Regions from separate parts of the Mesorhizobium sp. M1027 genome, predicted to be linked through region 2. Evidence: riboswitches for the same ligand, from Rfam matches in the RefSeq annotation. Region 2 holds a riboswitch; the other holds the start of a gene.

Region 1 (15,612 bases), on a different contig from region 2:
CCATCGCGTGCGAGCGACCTGCAGAACCGGCACTTGAAGACTGGACCATTTCATTCATTGCTAACTGGATATTTCACATTGGCCAGTTTGCCGTCAATCTTTCGGAAACCCAAGAAAGATCTAGAGGCCGAATGACCCGTTCCTATCAATCCGAAACCGATGCTCTCACGCGGTCGCCCAACGACACCGGTCCCGGATTCGCCACTCGGGCGATCCATCATGGCTACGATCCGGCCCGCTTTTCCAATGCCGTTCAGCCGCCAGTCTTCTTGACCTCGACCTATGGATTCGAAAGCGTGGCAGCGAACGAGGCCGCCGCCACCCTTGGCGGAAGGCTCTATGCGCGCGAATACAATCCGACGACGGAGATCCTCGAGCAACGGCTCGCCAATCTGGAAGGAGCCGAGGCAGGTTTGATCGTTGCCTCGGGGATGGCGGCTTTCGGCACACTGATCTTGTCGCTCCTGTCCCAAGGCGATGAACTCATCGTCCACAAGACGCTTTATGCGAACACGCTTGCCATGGTCGAACAGGCGGTCCCCCGCTTCGGCATCAAGGTCGTCGCGGTCGACCTGTCCGATCCTCACAATCTCGATGCCGCGATCACCGAGCGGACCCGGCTTGTTTTCTTCGAGACGCCGGTGAATCCGCTGAGCCGCATCCTCGACATCGCTGCCATTGCCGAGCGCGCCCACGCGCGCGGTGTAAAGGTTGCAGTCGACAGCACCTTCGCCTCGCCCGCGCTCCAGCGGCCGCTCGAACATGGGGCCGACCTCGTGCTCCACTCCCTGACCAAATACATCAATGGGCACGGCGATGCCCTTGGCGGGGCGATTCTCGGCGACGCGCAAACGCTCCGCACGCTGCACGAAACGGGCCTGCGCTACATCACCGGCGCAGCGCTCTCGCCCATGTCAGCCTTCCTGATCCTGCGCGGTCTGAAGACGCTCACGCTGCGCATGGAACGCCACAGCGCCACGGCCCTTGCGGTGGCTCAGGCGCTCGAGGCGCACCCGGCGGTGGCATGGGTGAGTTATCCCTTCCTCGACTCGCACCCTGATCAGGTGACGGCGCGAAAGCAGATGTCCCAAGGGTCGGGCATGTTGGCCTTTGGCCTCCACGCTGGGTTCGAGGGCGCGCGGCGGATGATGGACCGGCTCAACCTGATCACCCGGGCTGTCAGCCTCGGTGATGCCGACAGCCTCATCTATCATCCGGCAAGCCTGACCCGTGCTCGTCAGCCGATCCGCAAGGATGCGCATCTGGCCGATGGAGTCGGCGAGGACCTCATGCGTCTCTCGGTGGGTCTTGAAGACGCCGATGACCTAATCGCCGACCTGCGGCGGGCTCTGGACGCCCTGTGATGACCTGTGGTCCGGCCAGTCCTGCGCTCGCGTACAAACCCGGAGCCTTGCCATGGCATTCCTGAGCGGCCTTTCCGCGTTTCCCATCACGCCGACCGATCGGGACGGCCGCGTCGATACCGTTGCTCTGCGCAAGCTGATTGCCAGGCTTTGCGCCGCTCAGGTCGATTCCATCGGTCTTCTCGGCAGCACCGGCACATACATGTATCTGACGCGCGAGGAACGGCGACGGGCGCTCGCCGAGACCTTGGACGAAACCGGGGGACAAATGCCGGTCGTGGTGGGTGTGGGCGCGCTGCGCACCGACGAAGCAGTGAGGCTCGCGCAGGACGCTAAGGCCCTTGGGGCTGCCGCGGGGTTGCTTGCCGCCGCCTCTTACACCCCGCTCACTGATGACGAGGTGTTCGAACATTTCTCCACGGTGGCGCGCGAAAGTGGCCTTCCGATCGTCATCTACGACAATCCAGGAACGACGCATTTCCGTTTCACCCCAGCACTCGTCAGCCGCCTGGCAAACGTGCGGGGGATCGTCGCTATCAAGAATCCGACAGACAAGGGCGATGCGATCAAGAGCCATCTGGCCGACCAGAGGCGCACTGTGCCGGAAGGGTTCTCGATCGGCTACAGCGGCGACTGGAACGCTGCAGAGGCCATGATCGCTGGCGCTGACACATGGTACAGCGTCCTCGCGGGCATCCTGCCCGAGGTCTGCACAAAGATCGTCACAGCGGCGCAGCAGGGCGATGCGGCCGAAGCGCGACGGATCGATGCCGCGCTTGCGCCGCTCTGGAGCCTCTTCAAGGAGTTCTCGAGCCTTCGCGTCGTCTATGCACTTGCCGAATTGCTCGACATTTGCCGTGCCGACCCCCCGCGTCCCATCCTGCCTCTGCCCTCAGCAGCGAAGCGCCAGATCGCCGCCGCGTTGGAAGGCTTGCCATCGGATGTCAACCGGTGAACAGCGAACCCGGCGGCCAGTGAAGGAACCTGTCATGTATGTACCCGCGCATTTCGATGAACCGAGCCGAGAAGTCCTTTACGAACTGATCGAGAACAGCGCACTTGGCATGCTGATAACCCATGGCCGGAGCGGTCTCGACGCCAATCACATCCCCTTCGAACTCGACACGTCACAGGGAGAAAACGGTTCCCTTTATTCCTGCGCGATTAGTACACGTGCCGAAGGAAAGTGCACTTTCTCGCTCGAGTGACTTATTTCAAAGGATGTGATCGCGTTTTGGCACATTCACGGCCCACATGCGGCAGCCGCTAACTCACCACATGGTGAGCAACCAGGAAACCTTCCGGCCTACACTTTCTCCCGGAGCGCGCGTGCTGCAGCAACCATGTTCATGAGGGCAGGGCGGACCTCCTCCCACTTGCGGGTTTTGAGGCCACAGTCCGGGTTTACCCACAGTTGGGCATCGGACAGTCGCTCGCGGGCAAGCATGACGAGATCCGAAATCTCGCCGACTTCCGGGACCCGTGGTGAGTGAATGTCGTAGACTCCGGGCCCGATTTCATTCGGATATTTGGAGCTCGTGAAGGCGTCCAGCAGTTCCATTTTCGAGCGCGACGTCTCAATCGAAATGACATCCGCATCCATTTCAGCGATCGCGTCGATGATCTCGTTGAACTCCGAATAGCACATGTGGGTATGGATTTGAGTCGCGTCCTTTACACCCGTTGAAGCGATCCGGAAGCATTCGACAGCCCAGTCGAGATAGTCGTTCCAATCAGACTGGCGCAGTGGCAATCCTTCGCGAAACGCGGCCTCATCGATCTGGATCATCCTTGCGCCGGACCATTCGAGATCCGTCACTTCGTCGCGGATGGCGAGCGCGATCTGGCGGCATGCTTCGGAGCGGGGTACGTCGTCGCGAACAAATGACCAGTTGAGAATGGTCACTGGGCCTGTGAGCATTCCCTTCACAGGGTTTTCCGTAAGCGACTGGGCGAACTGCCACCAGCGCAGCGTCATCGGATTGGGCCTCGATACGTCGCCGAAGATGATGGGGGGGCGCACGTAACGCGACCCATAGCTCTGCACCCAGGCATGCTGGGTGAAGGCGAAGCCGGACAGCTGCTCGCCGAAATGCTGTACCATGTCGTTTCGTTCGAACTCACCGTGCACCAGCACGTCCAGCCCGATCTCTTCCTGCCAGCGAATTGCAGCCTCGATCTCCTTCTTCAGGAAGGTCTCGTAGTCGACATAGCTCAGCTGGTCCTTCGCATGAGCGGCCCGCGCCCTGCGTACCTGCGGCGTCTGCGGGAAGGACCCGATGGTCGTCGTCGGGAACGGCGGCAGCCCGAGCGTGCCGGCCTGGACTCTGGAGCGCTCGGCAAAAGCGCTCTCTCGTCGCTTCATGCTGTCGTCAATGCTGGCGATCCGCCCCTCAACCAGCGGGTCATGGATCTTCGTGGATGTCACGCGAGTGGCGGCAGCCTCGGCAGACGCTTTCAACGCGCCTGCCACCGCATCCCTGCCTTGGGACAGGGCCCGGGCAAGCAACACCAACTCGTCGGTCTTCTGGGCCGCGAAGGCGAGCCACGACCTGATGTCCGCGTCGAGTTCCGTCTCCATGCGCAGGTCGATCGGCACATGCAGCATCGAGCAAGAAGGCGCGATCTCGACGCGGTCCAAGGGCCAGCCGGCGACGATCGGTTTGATGCGGTCGAGAATGGCGGGCAGGTTCGCACGCCAGACGTTGCGGCCATCGATCAAGCCAAGCGAGAGCACCAGATCCTTCGGTGCGAGCCGACCCACCGTTTCCAGCTGCTCGGGAGCGCGCACGAGATCAATATGCAGCCCGGCCAGGGGCAGAGAAACCGCGGTTTCGAGATTGTCTCCCAGCGGCCCGAAATAGGTAGCCAGCATGATCTTCAGCTCGGGCGCGGCTTTCGACAGCTGGCCATAGGCGAATTCGAACGCAGCTCGTTCGTTCGGGTTCAGATCGAGGACAAGCGCTGGCTCATCGATCTGCACCCAGTCGGCTCCAGACAGCTTCAGCCTCTGCAGGAGTTGCTCGTAGACGGGCAGCAGCCGCGGCAGGAGCGCGATGGGATCGAATCCTTCGGCAGGCGATTTCGCCAGCTTGAGGAAGGTGATCGGTCCAAGGATGACTGGGCGTGTGTGAACGCCGAGAGCTTTAGCCTCGATGAAGTAATCGACCGGTTTCGTCGACGAGAGGGCGAACGTCTGATCATCGTTGAGTTCCGGCACAATGTAGTGATAGTTGGTGTCAAACCACTTGGTCATTTCCATCGCGGTTACATCAGACCGATGAGCCGCCTGCTGGTGACCAGCGTGTCGACAATCCTCCGTCTGACCTTGGTTGCCCCGCGCCATTGCGAAGTAGATGTCAAGTGGAACCTCGCCGCTATTCCAGCCGTAACGGGATGGAACGGCGCCGACCATGGCTGCGGTGTCGAGCACATGGTCGTAGAGCGAGAAGTCGTTCGACGGGATTTTCGACACGCCGCGATCGTGCTGCTCCTCCCAGCTAGCGGCACGGAGCGCCTTCGCGGTCGTGAGAAGGTCGGCAGCGGACGATTTTCCGGACCAGTAGCTTTCAAGCGCGAATTTCAGTTCTCGCCGACGACCGAAACGGGGCACGCCGAGCGTTGCTACAGGAATTTGCTGAGAGACAGTCATGCCAGACCCCGATGGTTGGGGCGTCGGTGACAAGGAAGGCGCTAGCAGGCCGGCACGAACGCCAGGCTGCAGCGGCCACCGAGACACCCCGCCCGTGGACGTAATTCGCCGTGGCAGGTCTCCTGGCTCGCGGGGTCATAGCCTCTACCCGTCTTCCCAAGGCTATTCGCCTCAGTGACATGAGTGGGGTTGGCTCGCCGCTAACAGTTGCGGGGGCAGCGCCGGCATCGCACCGGCTTCCCTCTTAGCTCCGCTGCGGCAGCGCCGTACGGAGAACCACGACGCGGGAGACAATTACAGCAGTTCGCTTCTTTGTCAACGCCGCATAAAGAAATGTTTATGTCGTTATGTTAAATTTCCGTTGGCATGTTCCAAAGGTCGCCTCGAAAGCGAAAACTGTGGAAGCCTTGAGCGGCCGGTAAATCAAAGCAATGACGCACGGCGCCCTTGTCCAGGAGGATAGGAGTTCGTCGGCTGCCGGCAGCAAACATACCGGCAAGCGCCGTGGTGCTGCTTAGCGCATCATGCGAACCACCTCGGCGTCGAACTTCGGCTCCGAGGTTCCGACCGCTTCGTTGGTGATCTGCTCGCGACCATATTCGGCTCAATGGCGAGGCTGTTGCCCATGTGGAAGCTGTTGGCCGTGATGCCCTCGGTGATATGACACAACGATTTCGGGGGGAGCACACCGAGGCCAGGCGCAGCGGCGTGTTGCGAAGTGATCGAGGCCAATGTCTCGAACTGCTTGTTCGCAGCCCACCGGCTCAAGGTAACCCGGCTCAAACCACCGGGCCAGCTCAAGTCCTGTCCAAATGAGGCCTGAGCGGCAAATCGTCGTGCACGCGCACGGTTTGGCGTTCGATCTTGTGATGCGTCTTGGGCGGACAATCGCCACGGTGCAGCGCGCAGAAGCGGTCCCCAATTGGGAAGCCGAGGGCGGTGAGGGCAAGCCAGCGCCACAGGCGGAAGGGGACTTGGACCTGTTTGCCCTGCTGGACCACAAGTTCGCGACACAGGGCCTCAAGGAGAAGACCAAGAGTGATTATGCGCGGGACCTCGCCAAATTCATCAAAAGCAGCGGGCAGTCAAAGTTCGGCGCCGATTGACATGGAGATAGCCATCGCGGCCGACCGCCCAGGCGGACCGCAAGCCGGAATACAACCGGGTGCAGGCGGCCAAGCTCGTCCACAAGATGGCGTCGGGCACACACCGGCGATGGGAGAGCGGACCGTGGAGTGCAGGAACTTCACGCCTATCCACGCTCCCGTGGACGTGTCCTGCGGCACATCGGCAGCGATATTGAGGAGGCAGTTGAGCTTCTGGTCGAGCACTCTTACCTGCCATTACCTACGCTTAACGTCATCTCGTACTGAAAACGCACCACGCAAGGTCGAGATGTAACATGCGCCCTTCGTGGATGGTTCTAAGCTTCCTCGGGCGCGGTCAATCTGTGATAACGGTCGCTTGGAACCTCCATCACCGCGACGCGATCAAGGTTGGCATATCGCGCTCGGTAGTAACCTTCTTCCTCCACTTCGGCGAAACTACACTGGGGAACGTCAAAGGTCGCAGCTTCCAATCCGAAGAAAGTCGTAGCGGTTTCTTCATCCAAGAAGTTCCACTCATCTTCTCCGTCGTCATATGTGACGCGAACATAGGAGGCCATGCGCGCGGCTTCCTGATCACCCATCTCTGCGATGATGGCATCGCATTCTTTCTTCAGCTTTCCTGAAACCTCACCCTTATCCCAGTCATCCAAAGCCCGATAGATTTCTGGATGATAATACTCTGGCATCTCCTCTACATCGTCACCGATAAGCTCAATGGTGCGGACATATTGCGGATTTATCAAGAGTATTTTGTTGTCAAGGCTCCAACAATACAGCCATGGCCTGCTTGTGTTATTTCTACGCAGATTATGAAGTTCCTTCAACTGACGTAAAATCGATTCACGCGCCTTTTCATCGATAGGATATTGGCGGCTGCCAACAGTCGTCTTGATTCTGAGCGTGCCGTATCGCGTTTCGGCATCGGCAATTGCAAACGGGCTCGTGCGCCACTCCTCGACATCAATCTTCCAGCCCAGCAGCTCCTCGACCGTGCATTTCAACGTGAGACAAAGGTCCTTGATCTGCTCGACGTTCAACTGCGTTTTGCCTGTTTCCCAACGGGCCACAGTCTGTTGCGTCGTTGCCATCTGCTCTGCCAAATCTTTTTGAGTCATGCCCAGTCGAACCCTAAGCTCTTTCATGTTCATAACTCACCTCGCGTGTTCAACACACGCATTGTGGATGAATTAATCTAACACGTCAAGCGTGTTCAAAAATCGCAGCATGTGTTTTTAGGGCGTCTTCGAGGCTCCGGCAGCCGTTCGTGACCACTTGCGCAAGACACAGGGCTGGTACACAGCACGAATGGGGCGATCAAAAATTACTGCTGCGATGCTCGTCATCAGCCAAGCTGCCGCCGCACCTTCCACTAGGGTGCCAAGGTTCGAAATGAGTGCAGACGACCATAGCGAACGGAAGGTCTTGTGCTCAAAAGGAACGAGTGAAGATGTTCTCTTCGCCATTGTGGGAAGCTTCGGGATCGACCGCGGGGCTGGATTTGTTTCGCCTCACTCAACCATGGCCTCGCCGTACAAGCCAAGCTGCCACAGTGGCGCGCCTGCTAACCCAGAAAACTTGGCGGCCTTACAGGCATGCGCAGGACGCGCGAAGCCGCTCAAATCCCCCCAGATGGGTCAGCCATCGAAGACCGGCATCACTTGCCCGTTGAGCGGCTATACGATAGTGCTCCGCGCTAAGCAGGAAGCGCCAAAAATTCGAGCGGCGACTTCATTCTTCTATTCAGGAAGGAACTATGAGGCGGCAGACGCGACCATTCACCGTGGAAGTCAAACAAAAGCGCAATTATCAAAAAGCCGCACGTTCCATCTGGGGCAATTTCGACATCGCCGCGGCGATGGCCGAGACAACAAAGGAAGTCGAGCCGTTAAATCGTCAGCTTGTTGACTCTACTGTCGTGGCCCCTGATGCTGAACCTTTGGACAAACCGCGAGTGGAACATTTCATGGCCAATCCCCTGGAAACCGAGTCAGCAGTAGTTCATAGCGAACCGGCAGACAAAGCGGGAACGCCAAAACCGAAGACGAGAGCGCGGCGGTCGAGGAAGCCAGGAGCTGAGGCGAGCGCCGGCGCCAAGCCGATATCCGCGACCACTGAAGCACCGCCGTCAGCGCGAACAGGCCGAAAGAGCTACTCCGCGAAGGATCGTGCCCAAAAGCTGGCGCAGATCGAGACCTCGATCGGCGGCGGCGCTACTCTCAAGAGCGCGGTGAAGCAAGCCGGCATCTCGGAACAGACATATTATCTTTGGAAGAAGGCGGCGGCGCCTGCGGCGGACAGTGACGGGCTGAAGGATCTCGTCGCGCTCGAGGAAGAAAACAAGCGGCTAAAGAGCCTGCTTGCCGATCGTCTCCGCAAGGAGAATGCGGAACTGAAGAAAAGGCTTGGGCTGGATTAAGGAGGGTGGGCAGCTGGTTCTTGGCTCGCCGCGCTACAGCAACCCCGCCTGCTCGGCCTCGTGGCGCAAATTCTGCCTTGGCCTTGGGCCGATCTGCTGGATGACCAGCCCGGCGGCCAGCGAGCCGAGGTCGCCGCACTGCTTCAGGCCGCGGCCTTGCGTGTAGCCGTAGAGGAAGCCGGCGGCGTAGAGGTCGCCGGCGCCTGTCGTGTCGACCAGCTCGCGGATCCTGGTGGCCTCGATGGTGACGGTCTCGTCGCCGCGCACGATCACCGAGCCCTTTTCCGAGCGGGTGACGGCGGCGATCTTGCAATCCTTGCGGATCTGGGCCAGCGCCTCGTCGAAGCACGCGGTCTGGTAGAGCGACTTGATCTCGTGGCTGTTGGCAAAGACGATGTCAACGGTGCCTGAGCGCATCAGGTCGAGGAACTCGTCGCGGTAGCGGTCGACGCAGAACGAGTCCGACAAGGTCATCGACACTTCGCGCCCGGCGGCGTGGGCGAGCTTCGCGGTCTGCCGGATCGCTTCCTTGGCGCGCGGCGGGTCCCACAGATAGCCCTCGAAATAGGTGACCGCCGCGCCCGACGCCTTGTCGGCCTCGACGTCCTCCGGGCCGAGCTCGATGCAAGCGCCGAGATAGGTGTTCATCGAGCGCTCGCCGTCCGGCGTGACGAAGATCATCGAGCGCGCCGTCGGCGGTTCGCCGTTGAGCGGCCTGGTGTCGAAGGCGACGCCCTGGGCATGGATGTCGTGCGCGTAGATTTCGCCGAGCGCGTCGTTCGAGACCTTGCCGAAGAAAGCGGCGCGGCCGCCGAAGGAGGCAACGCCCGCCGCCGTGTTGCCGGCGCTGCCGCCCGAGGCTTCGATGGCCGGGCCCATGCGGCTGTAGAGCAGTTCGGCGCGCCGCGTGTCGATCAAATTCATCGCGCCCTTGATGATGCCGTTGGTCTCCAGGAACGCCTCGTCGCACTGGGCGATGATGTCGACGATGGCATTTCCGATACAAAGCACGTCATAGTCCGGCATCAATTCATGTCTCCGCCAACGAGCCACCGGCTTTCTGCGATGCCGGCCGGGCGCGGGTCTGGCCAGTGGGAATGGGCTTTCCGCTTGCCAATCCGTTCGGCGCCCGCCCTCACGGGGCGGCGAGTCCTGCCTCGCGCCGCAATTCCTCGGCCCTGTCTGTCTTCTCCCAGGTGAAATCAGGCTCTTCACGGCCGAAATGGCCATAGGTCGCGGTGTTGCGGTATATAGGGCGTAAGAGATCAAGCATCTTGATAATGCCCTTCGGTCTGAGATCGAATAACTCAAGAATGAGGCGCTCGATCCTTCTTTCCTCAACCCTCGCTGTCCCGAACGTGTTGACCATGACAGAAACCGGACTGGCCACGCCGATTGCGTAAGCAAGCTGCAGCTCGCAGACGTCCGCAAGTCCGCTAGCGACGATATTCTTCGCGACATACCGGGCCGCGTAGGCAGCCGAGCGGTCAACCTTGGACGGGTCCTTGCCCGAAAAGGCGCCGCCGCCGTGACGCCCCATCCCGCCGTAGGAATCGACGATGATCTTGCGTCCAGTGAGGCCGCAGTCGCCACGCGGCCCACCGACCACGAACCGCCCCGTTGGATTGACCAGAATTCTGATGCCTTCCGTCTCCAAGTGGGTCGGCAGGACAGGCTTTATGATTTCCTCAATGACGCCCTCGCGGACCGTCTCTTGCGAGACCTGCTCGTCATGTTGGGTCGATACGACGATGGTATCCAGGGCGACCGGGCGCAACCCCTCATAGCGCACTGAGACTTGGGATTTCATGTCAGGACGCAACCAGCCAAGCTGTCGTGCTTTCCGGACATCTGCCTGTCGTTTCGTCAAGCGATGAGCGAGCTGGATCGGCAAAGGCATCAGAGTATCGGTTTCGCGGCAGGCGTAGCCGAACACGAGGCCCTGATCTCCCGCTCCCTGTTGGAGGTCCTGCCCTCGTCCCTCGTCAACGCCTTGGCTGATGTCGGGCGACTGCTCGGTGAGGGCATGAACGACGGAGCAACGCCGGCCGTCAAAGCCGACGGCCTCATCGTCGTATCCAATATCGAGAATCGTATCGCGCGCAACTTGGCTATAATCCACCTGCGCATCGCTGGTAATCTCGCCAGCCAGAACGACCATCCCTGATTTTACCAACGCTTCACAGGCGACACGCGCCTTGGGATCGGTGCGGAGGATGGCATCGAGGATGGCATCCGAGATGTTGTCGGCCAACTTATCCGGGTGTCCCGCGCCAACCGATTCGGAAGAGAACACGAACTGCCTAGCCATGAAATGCCTCGCTTCGGGTGTTGGAGTTGTATGGGACATTTTGCTTAGCCCACCTTACCTGTCGGTGATGCCCGGGACCTCGAACGCAGCGCACAAGTCGGCAACGTCTCTTCGCACGCAGGCATGGAGATCCTCGTCGTCTGGCCGCCGAAGGACGGAGTCAATGAAGCCAGCAATTTGCACCATTTCCACATCGCGCATGCCCATTGACGTCACTGCTGGCGCCCCCAGGCGAATTCCGCTTGTGACCGCCGGATCCCGCGGGTCGCCAGGCACCATATTAAAGTTTGTGATGATGCCTGCCTTTGCTAGTCGCTCGGCATAGGCCTTGCCCGATAGCGGTCGATCACGCAGATCAAGGATCAGCATGTGATTGTCCGTCCCCCCGGTAACCAGGTCATAACCTCGCTCGAGCAGTGCCTGGGCCAGAGCCTTGGCATTCTTGACGGTCTGTTGGCCGTAGCTTCGGAAGGACGGGTTCGCGGCTTCGTGCAAGGCAACAGCTAGCGCAGCGATGACATTCATGTGGGGCCCACCCTGCAGGTGAGGGAAGACCGCCCGATCTATTCGTCTGGCGAGATTGTATTTGCTCTTTGGATGATACAGGGCCTGATAGCGATCTTCGTTCCTGGACAAAATGAAACCACCGCGGGGACCGCGGATCGACTTGTGTGACGTGCTGCTGACCACGTCGCAATGGCGCACGGGATTCGGGTGCGCTCCCGCGGCAATCAGGCCAACGATGTGCGCGATGTCGGCTACGAGATAGGAGTTCGCTTCCAGGGCGATTTCTGCCATTGCCGCGTAGTCAAAGACACGCGGGTAAGCAGTTCCGCCGACCCAAATGAGCCGCGGCCGTTCGCGCTTGGCTGTCTCGCGCAAGCGGTCATAGTCAATCTGCTGTGTCTTTTCATCTAGTCCATAGGGGACGCGTTGATAGTCAGTTCCGGAAAAGTTGATGGCCCAACCATGAGTCAGATGGCCACCTTCCGGAAGGGGCAAGCCCATGACTTTGTCACCGGGGCTCAAAAGCGCACGATAGACAGCCTGGTTGGCCGGCGAGCCGGAATAAGGCTGGACGTTGGCATGCTCGCTGCCAAATAGTGTCTTCAAGCGCTCAATGGCTAGGTTCTCAAGCTCATCAACGATCTCGTTTCCGGCATAGTAGCGCGCACCGGGGTACCCCTCGGCGTACTTGTTCGTGAAAATCGAGCCGTTCGCTTCCAGCACGGCCGAGGACGCAAAGTTCTCTGAGGCGATGAGCTTAAGGGTCGTCCGCTCCTGCCGCTCCTGTCTTAGAAGCAGTTCGTGAACGCGGCAATCAACCGCGGCCAAGGAAGACTGCCCGTAGGTGTCGGGCTGTGCGATCGCGCCGTCGGCGGAGTTGTCCATGGTAGCTTCGCGCTCCAATTGGATGACCTATTTCACGGTCAAGCATGCGGTCCCCTTCGGCCGCGTGTCTCGTACCGCTTCGAGCCGTTGAAGGTCTCGTTTGTGATAGCCATCGCCGTGGGGCAGGAGATCAACCAACAATTGAACCAGCCCGCCGTCCTTACCTCCTGTTTTGAGATTGTACGAGCACCACGGACGTTGTTCGTTGCAGTAAAGAAAGTCGGCTCTGGCCAGCAGCCGGACGTGTCGTACAACGTGCTCACGACGCAGACCCAGAATCTCCGCTAGCTGGCACACAGTTAGGTCCGCGTGCGCGCAAAGGCCTAGAATTCGAAGGCGATCTAAATGCGCTGCCGTCCGTAGGCGACTGACCAGTGTCAGCATTGGTCACGACCAAGCCACTTGGAAAGCCTGGGCACTCGTCCTACTGAATTTGTCATTTCGCGTTCTCCACAGATGTTGCAGCTTTCGAACCAAATTATATGGCTGGTTGCCCACCGACATGACAATCACGGTGGCCGTGAAGATACTGTTGAGCCGAAAATGCTGTGTTCGAACAACCAAGATGGGCGCTCTTCTTGCCATTGCCTTAGCCGAAATTGCTCGCAGTTCGGGGGGGCGGAGAAAAGCGGCGCCACGTTTTTGACCCCACTGATCTCAGACGTTGCAATAAGCCTACCATTCACAGCGAACTGGAGTTGCTAAGAGTCTATGAATTTGCTTGAAGGATCTGTTGCAACGTTTGCCCAACCCGCTCTTGCTCTCGGCACACATCGCTCATGCCTTCGCCGTCCAAAAGACGGGCCACGGAGCGTAGCCGTTCCTCCATCACCGACACTCTCTCCACGGCATCAACAGCTCCGGCCAAAAAGCGGCGACCGCGATGAGCTGGCTATTCAACGGTTGCCAGTTGGAGCGAACGGGTTCGGCAGTCGAATGCGCGTAGCACATTGCTCCCTTTATGAGATTGAACGCCGTGCAGCTGGGGATCTGATGCAAAGCTGAACTCGCCTGGCTACAATTTCGACCCTTACAACTGGACTTCATGCGCAAAGGAAGCACGTCTGCGATTGGCTTGGTGGCGAGCAAACAAATGACGAAAAAAGAGTAGCGCAACGTGCATCTTGGAAAATAGCCTGGATCACGGCCGATGCCAAAGGCAGCTAGTTCGATACAAAATCCGCTTTGATATTCTCCGAAACGCTTATGCCCGGCTGTCCAGCCGCAACCGAATACGCGGCATCGATAGCGAAAGTTTGCGCGCTAGCCATCAGTTCGGTATCGGGACCGACGACCGTAAACCAGCGCTGGCGGTGCGATCCCGCCGTGCGGGGCACGGAAACATTCTCCGCAGAGTGGTAATATTTTCCAGTATCGCCTCGACGATCAATCGCTCGTGCAGTCGCCGCAGCAGCGCGTCGCGCGTTCATGCTCCGCCTGCGAACATGATAAAGACGATGGCGCATTCGCGTTTGCGGAGCAGTCGAATTTCCGAGAGGGTCGCATGCTTCTCCGGTCTCGGCTGACTCACGCGAAAACCGGATGAAAGAGACCCCGCATCGAGCACCTGACGCTGACTGGAGCGGGCCTTGCCGCCTATCGCGAGATGGTGCCGCTGCCAAAGGCGTTCGAGCGGGAATTGCTGGCAAAACTCAGCGCTGGTGAGCGCACCGCGATCACAAATGGCTTGAGTGCGTTCAAGGAGGCCCTGGGCAGGATTAGGCGCTTACCAGTCCATCACCACCTTGCCCGAATTGCCGCTGCGCATCGCGTCGAACCCGGTCTGGAAGTCGTCGATGCCAATGCGGCGGGTGATCAGGCCGCTGACGTCGAGCGGGCCCTGCACTAGCGCGATCATCTTGTACCAGGTCTCGAACATTTCGCGGCCATAGATGCCCTTGAGATGCAGCATCTTGAAGATGACCTTGTTCCAGTCGATCTCGAAGCCGGTCGGCGCGATGCCGAGGATGGCGATCTTGCCGCCATTGTTCATGGTGTCGATCATGTCGCGGAAGGCGGGAGCCGCACCCGACATTTCGAGGCCGATGTCAAAACCTTCGGTCATGCCGAGCGCCGGCATGATATCGCGCAGCTTTTCCTTCGACGCATCGACGACATGCTGGACGCCGAGCTTTTTCGCCAGCGCCAGCCGCACCGGGTTGATGTCGGTGATGACCACTTTTCGCGCGCCGACGCACTGCGCCACCAGCGCACCCATGATGCCGATCGGCCCGGCGCCGGTGACCAGCACGTCCTCGCCGACGAGATCGAAGGACAGTGCCGTGTGCACGGCATTGCCTAAGGGATCGAAGATTGCGGCGATCTCGTCGGGCACGTCGTCGGGGATCGGCACGACATTGTGCTGCGGGATCGCCAGATATTCGCCGAAGGCACCCGGCCTGTTGACGCCGACGCCGAGCGTGTTGCGGCACAGATGCCCCCTGCCGGCCCGGCAGTTGCGGCAATGGCCGCAGACGATATGGCCTTCACCTGAAACGCGCTGGCCGATCTTGTACTCGGTCACCGCCGCGCCGAAGTCGGCGATGGTGCCGACGAATTCGTGGCCGGTCACCATCGGCACCGGCACGGTCTTTTGCGCCCACTGGTCCCAATTGTAGATGTGGACATCGGTGCCGCAGATCGCGGTCTTGTTGATCTTGATCAGAACGTCGTTCGGACCGATCTCCGGCACCGGCACTTCTTCCATCCAGATGCCCGGCTCGGCCTTGGCCTTGACCAGCGCCTTCATCATGTTCGACATTCTTTTGCCCCTTGAAACTCTTGATCCGGAATCATTTTTCGGTTCCAGCCGTTCAGGAAATCACACCGAGTTCGCGCCCGACCGCGCCGAACGCCTCGACCGCACGGTCGATATCGGCGCTGGAATGAGCGGCCGACATTTGCGTGCGGATGCGCGCCTGGCCCTTTGAGCCTCGCTTATGCTCTGGAGCTTGTTCTCTCGCGCCCGAATTTCCGCGGGGATGGCTGAACGGAGGCGATCCATTTGCGGATTTTCAAGTTCGTCGGGCCCGCACCCCCACAAACGCTCAACAAGTTGAACACGTCCTGACCCGACTGGGACTTCAAGTTCGGACCTGAACCTGGCCGGGTGCTTCTGGATGGCAGGGTCCGTCAAGCTGCGGAGGCCATGAGGGAAATGAAAGAGCTACAGATCAAAAACACATAATCGAGCGATGAATATCGCCTGAACATTCCGAACAGCAACAGTTCGTTGGTGACATTGATGTCGACACGGACCTTGGCGGCCACCGATTCGTAGTTGCTGTCGTAAGCGGCAACGCCGGTGATCGCGCCCCAGCCATGTGTGTATTTCAAGCCGCCGACTACGTGCGGAGCGTAGCTGTCGA
Region 2 (15,612 bases):
AACGGCAGCTTCTTGCCGAGCACATCCGACAGGGCCCGAAGAATCGCCCAGTCCTCGCGCGCTTCGCCGGGCGCGAAGCCGGCCCGGTTGGTCTGCTGCACGCGGCCCTCGGTGTTGACGAAGGTGCCCGACTTCTCGGTATAGGCGGCACCCGGCAGGATGACGTTGGCGCGATGCGCGCCCTTGTCGCCATGCGTGCCGATATAGACGACGAAAGCGCCGCCGATCTTTGCCATGTCGATCTCGTCGGCGCCGAGCAGGAACAGCACGTCGGTCTCGCCCAGCATGCCGGCGACATTCCTGCCGCCCTCGCCCGGCACGAAGCCGACATCGAGGCCGCCGACGCGTGCCGCGGCGGTGTGCAGCACGGCAAAGCCGTTCCAGTCGGCCCTAGCGGCGTTGACGGCGACGGCGAGCTTCGCCGCCTGGCCGAGCACGGCCGTCCCGTCCGGAAGCGCCAGCGCACCCTGTCCGACGATGATCAGCGGATGCGTCGCCTTCTTCAGCAGCTGGAAGAACTTGCCGTTGCCGTCGGCCAGATCCTTCAGCGATTCCGGCCCGGCGCCGAGCTGCTCGTAATCATAGCGCGTATCGCCGATATCGCCGATGACGCCGACCGGCAGATTGCCGGCCCGCCAGCGCTTGCGGATGCGGGCGTTGAGCAGGGATGCCTCGAAGCGCGGATTGGCGCCGATGATCAGCACTGCATCGACCTGTTCGATGCCTTCGATGGTCGGGTTGAAGACATAGCTCGCCCGGCCGAGCGACGGATCGAGTGCGGCACCGTCCTGGCGGCAGTCGGTGTTCCTCGAGCCGAGCGAAGCCATCAGAAGCTTCAGCGCGTAGATCTCCTCGACGGCTGCGAGATCGCCGGCAATGGCGCCGATCTTTTCGGGTGCGGCATTCGACACCGCTTCCTTGATCGCGGCAAAAGCCTCCGCCCAGCTTGCGGGGGCCAGTCTGCCGTCCTTGCGCACATAGGGCCGGTCGAGGCGCTGCGTGCGCAGGCCGTCCCAGATAAAGCGGGTCTTGTCGGAAATCCACTCCTCGTTCACCGCCTCGTTGGTACGCGGCAGGATGCGCATCACTTCGCGGCCCCGGCTATCGACGCGGATGGCCGAGCCGACGGCGTCCATCACGTCGATCGACTCTGTCTTGGTCAGTTCCCAAGGGCGTGCCTGGAAGGCGTAGGGTTTGGAGGTCAGCGCGCCGACGGGGCAAAGGTCGATGACATTGCCCTGCAGTTCCGAAGTCATCGCGCTTTCGAGATAGGTGGTGATCTCGGCATCCTCGCCGCGGCCGATCAGACCAAGCTCCGATATGCCGGCAATCTCGGTGGTAAAGCGGACGCAGCGCGTGCAATGGATGCAGCGGTTCATGATCGTCTTGACCAGCGGCCCGATATACTTGTCTTCGACCGCCCGCTTGTTCTCGTGGTAGCGCGAGGAATCGACGCCGAACGCCATCGCCTGGTCCTGCAGATCGCACTCGCCGCCCTGATCGCAGATCGGGCAGTCCAGCGGATGGTTGATCAGCAGGAATTCCATCACGCCTTCGCGGGCCTTCTTGACCATCGGCGTGTTGGTGAAGATTTCCGGCGGCTCGCCATTTGGACCGGGGCGCAGGTCGCGCACGCCCATGGCGCAGGACGCCTGCGGCTTGGGCGGGCCGCCCTTCACCTCGATCAGGCACATGCGGCAATTGCCGGCGATCGACAGCCGCTCATGGAAGCAGAAGCGCGGCACTTCAGCACCTGCGTCCTCGGCCGCCTGCAGCAGCGTGTAGTGGTCGGGTACAGTGATCTCTTTCCCGTCGACCTTGAGCTTTGCCATTTCGCCTCAAACCCCTGCGGACGTTCCGCAATCTTTCCTTCCGGGCGCAGCCGACGCCGCGCACGGTATTGAATTCAATTTTTGGCCTCGGCCAATGCGGCCGCCTGACCGATCCAGCCGTCACGGCCGATACGGCCCTTCAACGACAGGTAATCTTCGACCCAGGCGATCTCTTGTGGCGTCCACGCGGCAATCTGGTCGTATGTCCAGATGCCAAGGCCATTAAGCACCTTTTCCAGTTTCGGTCCGATGCCCGATATCGCCTTGAGGTCGACGGGCACGGCTGGCCGGTCCATCGGCTTGGGCTGCTTGAAATCCTCCGGCATCAGTCCGGCCGACGCGTCCGCTGCAACGGTGCTGGCATTCGCCACGCTCCGCGCCGCAGAGCTTGTTGCAATGTCGGTCACGTCATTAGCGAAGGACTGCGCCTCCGCAATCAGGATTTTGGTGGCTGCGCGCGCCTTGGTCGAGGAGCTTTTGCCGGTCGCGGAAACGCGTTCGGTCCGGGCCTCGAAATCCTCGGTGACCGGCTGCCAAAGCCGCTGCGAGGTCTCGGCCACGCCTGAAAGCACGCCCATCCAGACGCCAAAGGCGTGGTTGGCAAGCCCGATGCCGAGTGCCGTCATCGCCGCCGCGCCGGCGACAGGATGCGCCAGGAGATTGACGGCGCTGGCCATCTCCTTCGGCATTGTCCTGGTCAGGTCCTGGTTCATCTTCAAGAACGGGTCCCCATCGGGCGTCAAATCGTCGGGTATCGAAAACAGCGACATAGGTGGTCTCCTGGTCGTTTCCGTCTGCCCCGCGCTCGTTTCCTCGTTTCGGGCATTCGCCCGCATTTTTTGAATTCTTCTATTCCGCCGCCGCCAGCACCGGTTCGGCGCGGTGTGCGTTGCGCGAAAACTCGTCGATGCGCCGCTCCACCTCGCCGCGGAAATGCCGCATCAGGCCCTGGATCGGCCATGCCGCCGCATCGCCCAGAGCGCAGATCGTGTGGCCCTCGACCTGCTTGGTCACGTCGAGCAGCATGTCGATCTCGCGCTTCTGCGCCTCGCCGCGCACCAGCCGTTCCATCACCCGCCACATCCAGCCCGTGCCCTCTCGGCAGGGCGTGCACTGGCCGCAGCTCTCATGCTTGTAAAAGTAGGAAAGCCGCGCGATCGCCTTCACGACATCGGTCGATTTGTCCATGACGATGACAGCCGCGGTGCCTAGGCCCGATTTCAGGTCACGCAGCGCATCGAAATCCATCGGCGCGTCGATGATCTGCTCGGCCGGCACCAACGGCACCGAGGCGCCGCCCGGAATGACCGCCAGCAGATTGTCCCAGCCGCCGCGGATACCGCCGCAATGCGTCTCGATCAGTTCGCGGAACGGGATCGACATCGCCTCTTCAACGGTGCACGGATTGTTGACGTGGCCGGAGATGCAGAACAGCTTGGTGCCGGCATTGTTGGGCCGGCCGAAGGACGAGAACCAGGCCGCACCGCGGCGCAGAATGGTTGGCGCCACGGCGATGGACTCGACATTGTTGACCGTCGTCGGGCAGCCATAGAGGCCGACATTGGCCGGAAACGGTGGCTTCAGCCGCGGCTGGCCTTTCTTGCCTTCGAGGCTTTCGAGCAGCGCCGTTTCCTCGCCACAGATATAGGCGCCGGCGCCATGGTGCATGTAGATGTCGAAATCGTAGCCGGAGGTATTGTTCTTGCCGATCAGCTTGGCCGCATAGGCCTCATCGATGGCGCGTTGCAGCGCCTCGCGCTCGCGGATGAACTCACCGCGCACATAGATGTAGGCGGCGACCGCGCCCATGGCGAAGCCGGCGATCAGGCAGCCCTCGACCAGCGTATGCGGATCGTGGCGCAATATATCGCGGTCCTTGCAGGTGCCGGGTTCGGACTCGTCGGCATTGACGACGAGATAGCTCGGCCGACCGTCGCTTTGCTTGGGCATGAACGACCATTTCAGCCCGGTCGGGAAGCCGGCGCCGCCGCGGCCGCGCAGGCCCGATGCCTTCATCTCGTTGACGATCCACTCGCGCCCCTTGGCGATGATGCCGGGCGTGTTGTCCCAGGCGCCGCGCGCCATGGCGCCGGCCAGCGACTTGTCGAAGCGGCCGTAGATGTTGTTGAAGATGCGGTCTCTGTCCTGAAGCATTGCTCGTTCCTTCAGACCGGCTTCTTGCCGGTCGGCCGGCTCCCGTTTCCGGGCGACGGCTTGGCCGCTTCGGCGGCAGCCTTCGCCGGTTTAACCTTGGCCTCCGGCGCTTTGAAAGCAGACGCCGGCTCGGCCTTGTTCTTGGAGCCTTTGCGCTGTTTCGAGACGTCCTCGACCTGCGGCTCGGCCTTGTTGGCATTGGCGGCCGAATGCAGAGGCGCTGCAACGCTCGCCGCCTTCTCCGCCGCGGGCGCGACTTTTGTCGCCGACGGCGATTTCAGCGCGGGGCTGGTCTCGACCGCATCGGTCTTCGGCTTGCTGGCATTCGAGGGCGCAACTGGTGCCGGTGCAGGCGCGGCAGCAGGCGGAACCGGCGCTGCGGCGTCAGCTGCCGGCGCCGCTTCCTTGGCGGCCTTGGTCGCAGCCCTGGTTTCCCGGTCGCGGGTCGCCTTGAGGATCGCCTTTTCACTCTTAAGGGTCGTCAGGCCACTGGCCGGCTCGGAGGTGATGCGGCCGTTTTGCGGTCCCGGTTTCACCGCGGCGCCCTTGCCTGCGTCATAAAGGTCGATGATCTCGGCAAGCCGCTCCGGCGTCAAATCCTCATAGGTGTCCTTGAATATCATCACCATCGGCGCGTTGACGCAGGCGCCGAGGCACTCGACCTCCTCCCACGACAGCGTGCCTTTGTCGTTGGTATGGAACTGGTCGTGATGGATCTTCGAACGACACACATCCATCAGCGCTTCCGAGCCGCGCAGCATGCAGGGCGTGGTGCCGCAGACCTGGATATGCGCCCGGGTGCCGACCGGATTGAGCTGGTATTGCGTGTAGAAGGTAGCGACTTCCAGCCCGCGAATATAGGGCATGCCGAGCATGTCGGAGATCGCCTCGATCGCCGCCTTGGTCACCCAGCCTTCCTGCTCCTGCGCCAGCATCAGCAAGGGAATGATCGCGGATTGCTCGCGCCCCTTCGGATATTTCTTGATCCACTGCTTCGCCGCTGCCGCATTCGCCCGGTTGAAGGCGAAGGAGGCTGGCTGGAGGCTGGCTTCTGCGAGACGGCGGACTGACATTTAGCGATCGACCTCACCAAACACGATGTCGAGGGAGCCGAGAACGGCGGTGACGTCGGCCAACATGTGGCCGCGGCACAAAAAGTCCATGGCTTGCAGATGCGCAAAGCCCGGCGCGCGCAGCTTGCAGCGGTAGGGCTTGTTGGTGCCGTCGGAGACGAGATAGACGCCGAACTCGCCCTTCGGAGCCTCGACCGCGGCATAGACCTCGCCGGCCGGAACGCGGTAGCCTTCGGTGTAGAGCTTGAAGTGATGGATCAGCGCTTCCATCGAGCGCTTCATCGCCGCGCGCTTCGGCGGCACCACCTTGCCGTCGAGGTTCGACACCGGCCCGCCGCCCTCCTTGCCGAGCAACAGGTCGACGCACTGGCGCATGATTTTCGCCGACTGCCGCATCTCTTCCATGCGCACCAGATAACGGTCGAAACAGTCGCCGTTCTTGCCGACCGGAATGTCGAAATCCAGCTCGGCATAGCATTCGTAGGGTTGCGATTTGCGCAGGTCCCACGGCGCACCCGAGCCGCGCACCATGACGCCTGAAAAACCCCAGGCCCAGGCGTCCGCCAGGGAGACGGTGGCAATGTCGACATTTCGCTGCTTGAAGATGCGATTGCCGGTCAAAAGCGCGTCAAGGTCGTCGATCGACTTCAGGAACGGGTCGATCCACTTGCCGATGTCCTCGATCAGCTTCTTCGGCAGGTCCTGATGCACACCGCCCGGCCGGAAATAGGCCGCATGCATGCGCGAGCCACTGGCACGCTCATAGAACACCATCAGCTTTTCGCGCTCGACGAAGCCCCACAGCGGCGGCGTCAGCGCGCCGACATCCATCGCCTGCGTCGTCACATTGAGGATGTGCGACATGATGCGGCCGATCTCAGAGTAGAGAACTCGAATAAGCTGCCCGCGCTTCGGCACCTCGATGCCGAGCAGCCGCTCGGCTGCGAGCGCAAAGGCATGCTCCTGGTTCATCGGCGCGCAATAGTCGAGCCGGTCGAGATAAGGCACCGCCTGCAGATAAGTCTTGTGCTCGATCAGCTTTTCCGTGCCGCGATGCAACAGTCCGATATGCGGATCGACCCGGTCGACGACCTCGCCGTCGAGCTCCAGCACGAGGCGCAAAACGCCGTGCGCAGCCGGATGCTGCGGGCCGAAATTGATATTGAAGTTGCGGACGGAGGTTTCAGCCATGGAGGCGTCTCAATTCGTCTTGGCTTTTTCGTCGCCTGGAAGAACGTAATCCGTCCCCTCCCAAGGGCTGAGAAAATCGAAATTGCGGAATTCCTGCTTGAGCTCCACCGGCTCGTAGATGACGCGCTTGGCTTCGTCGTCGTAGCGCACCTCGACGAAGCCGGTCAGCGGAAAGTCCTTGCGCAGCGGATGGCCTTCGAAGCCGTAGTCGGTCAGAATCCGCCGCAGATCGGGATGACCCGAAAACAGCACGCCATAGAGATCGTAGGTTTCGCGTTCGAACCAGTCGGCGCCGGGATATATGCCCGTGATTGACGGCACCAGCGTCTCTTCGTCGGCCTGGACCTTGATGCGGATGCGGATATTCTGCATCGGCGACAGCAAATGATAGACGACGTCGAAGCGCTTTGCCCGCGACGGATAATCGGCGCCGCAGACATCGATGATCGAGATGAACTGGCATTTCGGGTCGTCGCGCAGGAAGGTCACCACCTCGATCAGGTCGCGCGGTTCGACCGAGATGGTGAGTTCGCCATAGGCAAACACCACCTCGCCGATCCGGCCGGTCAGCTTCTCGCCGAGATAGGTCGAGAGGTCATTCAACGCCTGGGTCATGCCGCTCACCGTTCGATCGTGCCGGTGCGGCGGATCTTCTTCTGCAGGAGAAGGATGCCGTAGAGCAGCGCTTCGGCGCTCGGCGGGCAGCCGGGCACGTAGATGTCGACCGGCACGATGCGGTCGCAGCCGCGCACCACCGAATAGGAATAATGATAATAGCCGCCGCCATTGGCGCAGGAGCCCATCGAGATGACGTAGCGCGGCTCCGGCATCTGATCGTAGACCTTGCGCAGCGCCGGCGCCATCTTGTTGGTCAGCGTGCCGGCAACGATCATGATGTCGGACTGACGCGGAGACGCGCGCGGCGCGACACCGAACCTCTCGGAGTCATAGCGCGGCATCGAGGTATGGATCATCTCGACCGCGCAGCAGGCGAGACCGAAGGTCATGAACATCAGCGAGCCGCTGCGCGCCCAGGTGATCAGCGCCTCGGTCGAGGTGACGAGAAAGCCCTTGTCGGCGAGCTCGTTGTTGATCTCCAGGAAGAACGGATCATCCTCCCCCACCGGCCTGCCGGTGTTGGGGTCGATGAGGCCCTTGGGCTTCGGCGCGACGAGCGTGCCGGAACTGTCGTTCAATCCCATTCCAGCGCTCCTTTTTTCCATTCATAGGCAAAGCCGATGGTCAGCACCGCCAAAAACACCATCATCGACCAAAAACCGAGCATGCCGATCTGGCTGAACGACACCGCCCAAGGAAACAGGAAGGCTACCTCCAGATCGAAGATGATGAACAGGATCGACACCAGGTAGAAGCGGATGTCGAACTTCATGCGCGCATCGTCGAACGAGTTGAAGCCGCATTCATAGGCCGAAAGCTTTTCCGGATCGGGGTTGCGGTAGGCCACCAGGAAGGGTGCGGCAAGCAGCGCCAGCCCGACCACCAGCGCCACGCCGATGAACAGGACGATGGGCAGGTACGAACCTAAAAGTGCGTTCATGCTGCAGTTTCCGTTGGCGGCCAATCCACTCTGATTACAGCACCGGACCCACTTGCGGAAGCGTGACAGTTTAACCACTGAACCGTTTTAAGGGGGCTCTATGCTGCAACGCGGCGAGGGTTAGCGCAGCGCTTTCGGCGAAGCAAGTCAAACCTTGTTCAAATCGCGGTACTGGGCGGCATATCCGGGAAAACTGGTCAGATCCGCTCCTGTTTGATTTCTTTCACTTTTCACTCCACTTTTCTCTCCTGACATGGATGACGCCAAAACCCTGCTAGCATGGCGCGGAATCACAGATTCTCTGCTCTGTCCGGCATCATCAGGATACCGCCTTGATGAAGGAAAAAATCTCACTTCGCATGGCCCGCCGCATCGCGCTGGCGGCACAGGGATTCAATGACCCCCGCCCCGCCGGTACGCCCGACCGCCGGCATCTGGCCCGCGTGCTTGCCCGTACCGGCCTGCTGCAGATCGATTCCGTCAGCGCCGTGGTGCGCGCCCACTACATGCCGCTCTATTCGCGGCTTGGCCCCTACAAGCTGGCGCTGCTCGACGACGCCGCCATAACGCGCAAGCGCATGGTCTTTGAATATTGGGCGCACGAAGCCTCCTTCCTGCCGGTCGAGACCTATCCGCTGATGCGCTGGCGCATGCAGCGGGCCGAGCGCGGCGAGGAAATGTACAGCGGACTGGCCAAATGGGGCCGCGAGCACGCCGCCTATATCGAAGACATCTATCGCGAGGTCGCCGAACGAGGCCCGATCGCGGCGTCGGCTTTCGAAGGCCAGAAGGGTTCGGGCGGCTGGTGGGGCTGGAGCCATGCCAAGCACGCCTTCGAATGGCTGTTCTGGGCCGGCCGCATCACCACCGCGCATCGCCGCGGCTTCGAACGGTTCTACGATCTGCCGGAGCGCGTACTGCCGCCCGCGATACTCGCTCTACCGGTTCCCTGCCCCGAGGACGCCCACCGCGAATTGCTGCGCATCTCCGCCCGCGCCCATGGCGTCGCCACGGCAGGCGACCTGCGCGACTATTTCCGCCTCTCGCCCGCCGATATTAAGGGCCGCATCGAGGAGCTGGTCGAGGCTGGCGAGCTGTTGCCGGTGAGCGTCGACGGCTGGAGCAAAACAGCCTATCTCCACAAGAACGTCCGTTTGCCGCGCAGGATCGAGGCGCGCGCCTTGCTTGCGCCGTTCGATCCCGTAGTCTTCGAGCGGTCGCGCACCGAGCGATTGTTCGACTTCCACTACCGCATCGAGATCTACACGCCGGCCGAAAAGCGCCGGTATGGCTATTATGTGCTGCCGTTCCTGCTCGGCGACAGCATCGTCGGGCGCGTCGACCTCAGGGCCGACCGTCCGGCCGGCGTATTGCGCGTCCATGCCGCCTATGCGGAGCCCGGCGCCCCGCCACAAACCGCTGCCGAACTCTTCGAGGAATTGAAGCAGATGCAGGGCTGGCTCGGGCTTGAGCGCATCGAGGTGACGGCTGCCGGCGACCTTGGCCGGCCGCTCGCAGATATCGCCGCGTCATAGACGTGCGTTGACACGACTGCCTCCACAAGCCTAAATCCGTTCCAGACGGTCCCCTGCCCGCAACGGCAGGGGCCAAGAGGGAATGCGGTGCGAAATCTCGATTTCAAATCCGCGGCTGTCCCCGCAACTGTAAGCGACGAGCCAAGGCCGAAAACCACTGGGATATTCCCGGGAAGGCGGCACCAAGGCGATGACCCGCGAGCCAGGAGACCTGCCGTCTAGGACATAAGAATCCGATCGCCTGGCGGGTTTTCCGGGCAAGGAGCCTGATTTGGAACGCGACAGCAGTTTTTCGGCTGAGACAGCGGATTTATTGTCCGGCCCTGACGATTCCCCGGCCGGCGTTACCGTCATCGTCTGCTCTTCCTGCCGTGACGAGACCTGTTCGGACGCTCATCCCCGCGCCGGCGAACTGCTCGCCGAGGACACGCGCCGCGCCGCTTCCGGCGAAAACATCAAAATCCGCACCGTCGAATGCCTCGGCAATTGCAAGCGCCGGCTCAGCGCCGCCATGCTGCGCGACGGCTGCTGGAGTTACGTCTTCGGCGACCTGACCGCGACCAGCGGCGCCGATCTCGTGACCGGCGCAAAGCTGTTCGCCACCTCGACGGATGGGCTCATTCCGTGGCGCGGCCGTCCCGATTGCCTGAAGCGCGGTCTGGTTGCCCGCATCCCTCCCCTCGACCTTTTGAAGGACTTGATATGACCGCTGCCCCCCTTTCGCGCGTCCCCTGCACCGTCGTTACCGGATTTCTCGGCGCCGGCAAGACGACATTGATCCGCCATTTGCTCGAAAACGCCAAAGGCAAGCGGCTGGCCATCATCGTCAACGAGTTCGGCGACATCGGCATCGACGGCGAGATCCTGAAGGGCTGCGGCATCGACACCTGCCCCGAGGAAAACATTGTCGAGCTGGCCAATGGCTGCATCTGCTGCACTGTCGCCGACGATTTCGTCCCGGCACTCGACCAGATCCTGTCGCTGATGCCGAGGGTCGACCATATCCTGATCGAGACATCCGGGCTGGCCCTGCCCAAGCCGCTGGTCCAGGCCTTCCAGTGGCCGTCGGTCAAGAGCCGGGTGACCGTCGATGGCGTCATCGCCGTCGTCGACGGACCGGCGCTGGCGGATGGCCGCGTCGCCAACGACATGGACGCCCTGCAGGCGCAGCGCGCGCAAGACGAGACGCTCGAACACGACGATCCGGTCGAGGAAGTATTCGAGGACCAGCTCGCTTGCGCCGACCTGATCATCCTGTCGAAGCGCGACCTGATGGACGCAGCCGGCTCGGCCCGTGCCAATGCCGTCATCGGCAAGCATGTTGCGCGGGCGGTGAAGATCGTGCCGACTTCGCAAGGAAAGCTCGATCCGTCGGTGCTGCTCGGCCTCGGCCTCGCCGTCGAGAACGACATCGAGAACCGCAAGACCCATCACGACGACGAGCTCGACCACGAGCATGACGATTTTGACTCATTCGTCATCGACATCGCGTCCGTGTCCAACCCGGACGAGCTCGCACAACGCGTCGCCACGGCGGCGGCGGAGGAAAACGTGTTGCGCGTCAAGGGCTTCGTCGAGGTTGGCGGCAAGCCGATGCGGCTCCTGCTGCAGGCCGTCGGCCCGCGCGTCAACCATTATTACGACCGCGCCTGGACGGCTGAAGACGATCGCCGCTCGCGCCTTGTCGTCATCGGTCTGAAAGGGCTGAACCGCCCGGCGATAGAGCGTATCCTCGCCGGCTGACCCCAGGTACGAGCCGCGATGCACATCCTCACCACCACATCCGCCTCGCTCGACGATCTCGCCGAGCCTGTCGATCTCAGGCAAACGCCTGCGGATGTCGTGGCTCTGTCCTTCACCGACAGCGACCTGGCCGGGCTGGCGGCGGCGTGGAAGGCGGATGCGGACCGCCTGCCCTCGATGCGGCTCGCTGCCTTGCGCGACCTGCGCCATCCGATGTCCGTCGACCTCTGGACCGAGAGCGTCGCCCGCCACGCCAAGGTCATTCTGGTCCGCATTCTCGGCGGCTACGAGTGGTGGCGCTATGGCTGCGACCAGCTCGCCGTTATCGCGCGAAATCGCGGTATCAAGCTGGCGCTCCTACCGGGCGAGAGCCACGACGAGGATTTGCGACTGATCGAAGGCTCGACGCTGTCGCGCGAGGAGTTGGACGCCCTGCTGGGCTATTTCCGCGAGGGCGGGCCGGCAAATATGACGGCGCTGGTGCAGAGGCTGGCAAGTCTCGCTGGATCGGGTGCGGCGATAGCCGAACCTGTTAGTGTGCCAAAGGCGGGATTTTACGAGCCGGGGCTGGGGGTCGTCCCCCTCCCCCTCGAGGGGAGGGTCCGGCCGAAGGCCGGCGGTGGGGTCCTCTCCGAAGCGCGCCAACACTTTGAAGCGCGCCGACAGAAAAAAATGTCGAGCACTGCCGCAACGACCCCCGGCCCTTCGGGCCACCCTCCCCTCGAGGGGGAGGGAGAAGTCGTGCCGATCCTCTTCTACCGCTCGATGCTGCTCGCCGCCGACGTCGCGCCCATCGACGCGCTTTTCGAAGCGCTGAGCGCGCGCGGCATGGCTCCCGTGCCTATCTTCGTCTCCAGCCTCAAGGACCCGGCCTCACTCGCCTTTGTTGAAACCGCGCTTGCAACGCTGAAGCCTGCCGCCATCATCACCGCCACAGCTTTCGCCTCCGGGGCCGAGCCGGGCGTTGAAACCCTGTTCGACCGCGCCGGCGTGCCGGTGTTCCAGGTCATCGTCGCAACCACCCGCCGCGACATCTGGCAAACCAATCAGCGCGGCCTGGCGCCCGCCGACCTTGCCATGCATGTCGTCCTGCCCGAGCTCGACGGCCGCATCCTGGCCGGCGCCATTTCCTTCAAGGGCGAAAGCGAAACCGATCCCGCATTGGCCTTCCGCGCCTTCGCCAACCGGCCAGAGCCCGACCGCGTCGCGCAAGTGGCGAACCGTATCGAGGCATTCGTGCGCCTGCGGCGGACGCCGCGCGCGGAACGCAAGCTCGCCATCCTGATCCCCGACTATCCGAGCGCCCCCGGTCGCACCGGCTACGCCGTCGGCCTCGACGTGCCGTCCAGCGTGCTGGCAATGCTGCACGACCTGAGCGAACAGGGCTACGCCGTTGAAAGGATTCCGCAAACGCCAAGGGAGTTGTTGGATTTGCTGGAACGGGGCGGCCATGGGCTGGCATTGAAGGAGTATTTGACCTTCTCGACGGAATTGCCGCCGTCGGCCATCGCTGCGGTGGAAGCCGCATGGGGAAATCCAGAAGATGAGACAGGTTTGTGCGAGGCACCCCCCTCTGTCCTGCCGGACATCTCCCCCTCAAGGGGGGAGATTAGCAGTTCCGCCACCGGCTCTCCCTTAAGGCCCTCGGTAATTGGCGAAAGTAGAGACAACAGCGCAATCTCCCCCCTTGAGGGGGAGATGTCCGGCAGGACAGAGGGGGGCGCGACAGAACGCCAACCTTCGCTGCTGGTCAGCGAAAAACAATTCGCCTTCCGCACGGCCACGTTCGGCAACATCACCGTGGCGCTCGCCCCCGATCGCGGGCGCTCGGTCGACCGCCGCGCCGACTATCACGACCCGACATTGCCGCCGCGCCATGCGCTGGTCGCCTTTGGCCTCTGGCTGCACCAGTCGCTCGGCATCCATGCAATTGTCCATGTCGGCGCCCACGGCACGCTGGAATGGCTGCCCGGCAAGACCGTTGCGCTCAGCGAAAACTGCTTTCCCGAAATCGTCACCGGCGCCCTGCCCGTCATTTATCCGTTCATCGTCTCCAACCCCGGCGAGGCAGCGCAGGCCAAGCGGCGCGTTGCCGCCGTCACGCTTGGCCATCTGCCGCCGCCGCTGACCGGCGCCGGGCTGGACGAAAACCAGCACAGGCTCGAACGACTGGTCGACGAATATGCCCAGGCCGACGGGCTCGACCGCCGCCGCCGCGACCGCCTGGCGAAGCTGATAGTCGAAACGGCGGAAAAGACCGGCCTCGCCTCAGAGGCTGGTGTCGCCAGGACCGACGCAGCCGACGAGGCTTTGCGCCGCATCGACGCCTGGCTCTGCGATCTCAAGGATTTCGCCATCAAGGACGGCCTGCACATTTACGGCCGCTCGCCGGAAGGCGAAGCTGATCCGGTACGGCGGCAAAGTGCGGCAGCTGAAAAAACCGCGCTGCTTGCCGCCCTCGACGGCCGCCACGTCGCTGCCGGTCCGGCTGGCGCGCCGGCGCGTGGCCGGAGCGATGTGCTGCCGACCGGCCGCAATTTGTTTACCGCCGACCCGCGCACCATGCCGACGCCGACCGCCTATGATCTGGGTAAGGCGGCAGCGGAAGAAGTCGTCCGCAACTACATGCAATCGCATGGCGACTGGCCGCGCTCGCTGGTCATCGACCTCTGGGGGTCGGCCTCGCTGCGCACCGGCGGCGAGGAGATCGCGCAAGGCCTGGCGCTGATGGGCTGCCGGCCGCAATGGGATTCAGCCACCGGCCGCATCACCGGCATCGAGGTGCTGCCGCCGGCAACGCTCGGCCGCCCGCGCGTCGACGTCACCTGGCGCATATCGGGCCTGTTCCGCGATATGTTCCCGACCCAGATCGCGCTGATCGACGCCGCGGCCAACGCCGTGGCGACCCGCGACGAGCACGATTCGGAAAACCCGCTGGCGGCCAGGACCCGCATCGACGGCAAGATCAGCCCGCGCATTTTCGGCACTTCGCCCGGCACTTACGGCGCCGGCGTCGAGGACATGTTGTCGAGCGGCGACTGGTCGGCGCGCGAAGAGATCGGCCGCGCCTATCTCGACGCCACTTCGCATGCCTATGGCGGCGCCGAGGGCGAAGGCATTTCGGCGCCTGGCGCGTTTGAGGGTCGCATCGCTGAGGCCGACCTTCTGGTTCATACCGGCGACGACCCCGGCCGCGACATCCTCGAAGGCTCGGCCGACGTCGCCTTTATCGGCGGCTTTTCGGCAGCGCTTGCCGCGCTCGGCAAGAACGCCGACGTGATCGTGCTCGACACCACGGACCCGCAAAAGCCCAAGCCGCGCTCGGTTGGTGAGGCCGTATCCCGGGTAGTTCGCGCCCGCGCGGTCAACCCGCGCTTCATCGCCGGCCAGATGCGGCACGGGCCGCGCGGCGCCTCGGAATTCGCCGAGACGGTCGACCGGCTGGTCGGCTTTGCCGAGACTACCCATGCCATATCAGGCACGCTGATCGAGGCCGTGCACGACGCCTATCTCGGCGACCCCGTGGTGCGCGCCTTCATCCTGCGCGAGAACCCGGCGGCGGCGAAGGTGATTGCCGAGCGTTTGCTGTCAGCACGGCGGCGCGGGCTCTGGCATCCGCTGCGCAACTCGATCGATAACGATCTCGCCGCACTGATTGCCGAAGCGCAAGCTCTGGGAGTGGCGGCATGAACGCTTTCTCGCGCCGTGGCGCCTGCCCTGCCTTGTCCGCGCCGATGCAAACCGGCGACGGGCTGCTGGTGCGGCTCAATCCGGTCGCTGGAGGACTGTTGCCGAAGTCGTTGATCGGACTCTGCGAATCCGCCTTGCGCCATGGCAACGGCATCATGGAAGTGACCGCCCGCGGCGGCCTGCAGATACGCGGCCTGACGCACGAAAGCGCCCGGCTACTGGCGATGGAGGTCGATGCGCTCGGCATCGCCGTGCGCACCGGCGTGCCGGTTGAGACCGGCCCACTGGCCGGGCTCGACCCGGAGGAGATAGCCGACCCGCGCCCGATGGCGGAGCGGATTCGGGTGGCGATTGAAGAGGCTGGTCTGACGGCAAGGCTCGGTCCGAAGGTTTCAGTCGTCATCGACGGCGGCGGGCAACTGACGATGGATGCGGTGACGGCCGACATACGACTGGCTGCGATCAGAACCGACGCGGGCGTCCGCTGGCTGATAGCCGTTGCTGGCGACGGGCAGAATGCCAAGCCTCTCGCCATGGCCGAGGAGGAAGCAGCCCGTGATATCGCCGTCGCGATTCTCAGGATGGTCGCCGAAAAAGGCCGCGACGCTCACGCAAGGGATTTGACGGAACGGCAGCGCAGATCTCTCGCAAGCTGGCATTCCTTCGCGCCCCCCTCTGTCCTGCCGGACATCTCCCCCTCTAGAGGGGAGATCGGCAGTTCCGCCGACGGCCGTCCTTCTGCTGCCTTGGTATTTGGCGCGACTTCGGCGATTAGCGAAGGCGGAGACCAAGGCGCAATCTCCCCCCTAGAGGGGGAGATGTCCGGCAGGACAGAG

The links. A riboswitch is a leader RNA that binds a small molecule or an ion and turns the genes downstream of it on or off. The one in region 2 is predicted to bind cobalamin.
Region 1: another riboswitch for cobalamin. It lies ahead of metE (5-methyltetrahydropteroyltriglutamate--homocysteine S-methyltransferase); the one in region 2 lies ahead of NKH50_RS01060 (DUF1636 family protein).

What each region holds. Positions count from the first base shown of each region.
Region 1 covers NZ_JAMYMW010000016.1:49,033-64,644, reverse strand. The annotation lists gene pdxR (MocR-like pyridoxine biosynthesis transcription factor PdxR) at 1-49, opposite strand, end outside; gene NKH50_RS26310 (trans-sulfuration enzyme family protein) at 132-1,364, shown strand; gene NKH50_RS26305 (dihydrodipicolinate synthase family protein) at 1,417-2,319, shown strand; gene NKH50_RS26300 (FMN-binding negative transcriptional regulator) at 2,354-2,572, shown strand; gene metE (5-methyltetrahydropteroyltriglutamate--homocysteine S-methyltransferase) at 2,671-5,016, opposite strand; cobalamin riboswitch at 5,112-5,312, opposite strand; gene NKH50_RS26290 (hypothetical protein) at 5,868-6,122, shown strand; gene NKH50_RS26285 (helix-turn-helix transcriptional regulator) at 6,440-7,273, opposite strand; gene NKH50_RS26280 (MFS transporter) at 7,358-7,588, opposite strand; gene NKH50_RS26275 (transposase) at 7,879-8,541, shown strand; gene NKH50_RS26270 (adenosine kinase) at 8,575-9,567, opposite strand; gene metK (methionine adenosyltransferase) at 9,677-10,852, opposite strand; gene glyA (serine hydroxymethyltransferase) at 10,907-12,244, opposite strand; gene NKH50_RS26255 (hypothetical protein) at 13,408-13,674, opposite strand; gene tdh (L-threonine 3-dehydrogenase) at 13,971-15,005, opposite strand; gene NKH50_RS26245 (hypothetical protein) at 14,995-15,174, shown strand; partial or broken gene NKH50_RS26240 (porin) at 15,455-15,612, opposite strand, start outside.
Region 2 covers NZ_JAMYMW010000001.1:224,003-239,614, reverse strand. The annotation lists gene nuoG (NADH-quinone oxidoreductase subunit NuoG) at 1-1,832, opposite strand, end outside; gene NKH50_RS01100 (helix-hairpin-helix domain-containing protein) at 1,907-2,602, opposite strand; gene nuoF (NADH-quinone oxidoreductase subunit NuoF) at 2,682-3,986, opposite strand; gene nuoE (NADH-quinone oxidoreductase subunit NuoE) at 3,998-5,059, opposite strand; gene NKH50_RS01085 (NADH-quinone oxidoreductase subunit D) at 5,060-6,250, opposite strand; gene NKH50_RS01080 (NADH-quinone oxidoreductase subunit C) at 6,260-6,865, opposite strand; gene NKH50_RS01075 (NuoB/complex I 20 kDa subunit family protein) at 6,871-7,452, opposite strand; gene NKH50_RS01070 (NADH-quinone oxidoreductase subunit A) at 7,443-7,808, opposite strand; gene NKH50_RS01065 (winged helix-turn-helix domain-containing protein) at 8,144-9,343, shown strand; cobalamin riboswitch at 9,373-9,576, shown strand; gene NKH50_RS01060 (DUF1636 family protein) at 9,615-10,049, shown strand; gene cobW (cobalamin biosynthesis protein CobW) at 10,046-11,086, shown strand; gene NKH50_RS01050 (cobaltochelatase subunit CobN) at 11,105-14,776, shown strand; gene cobG (precorrin-3B synthase) at 14,773-15,612, shown strand, end outside.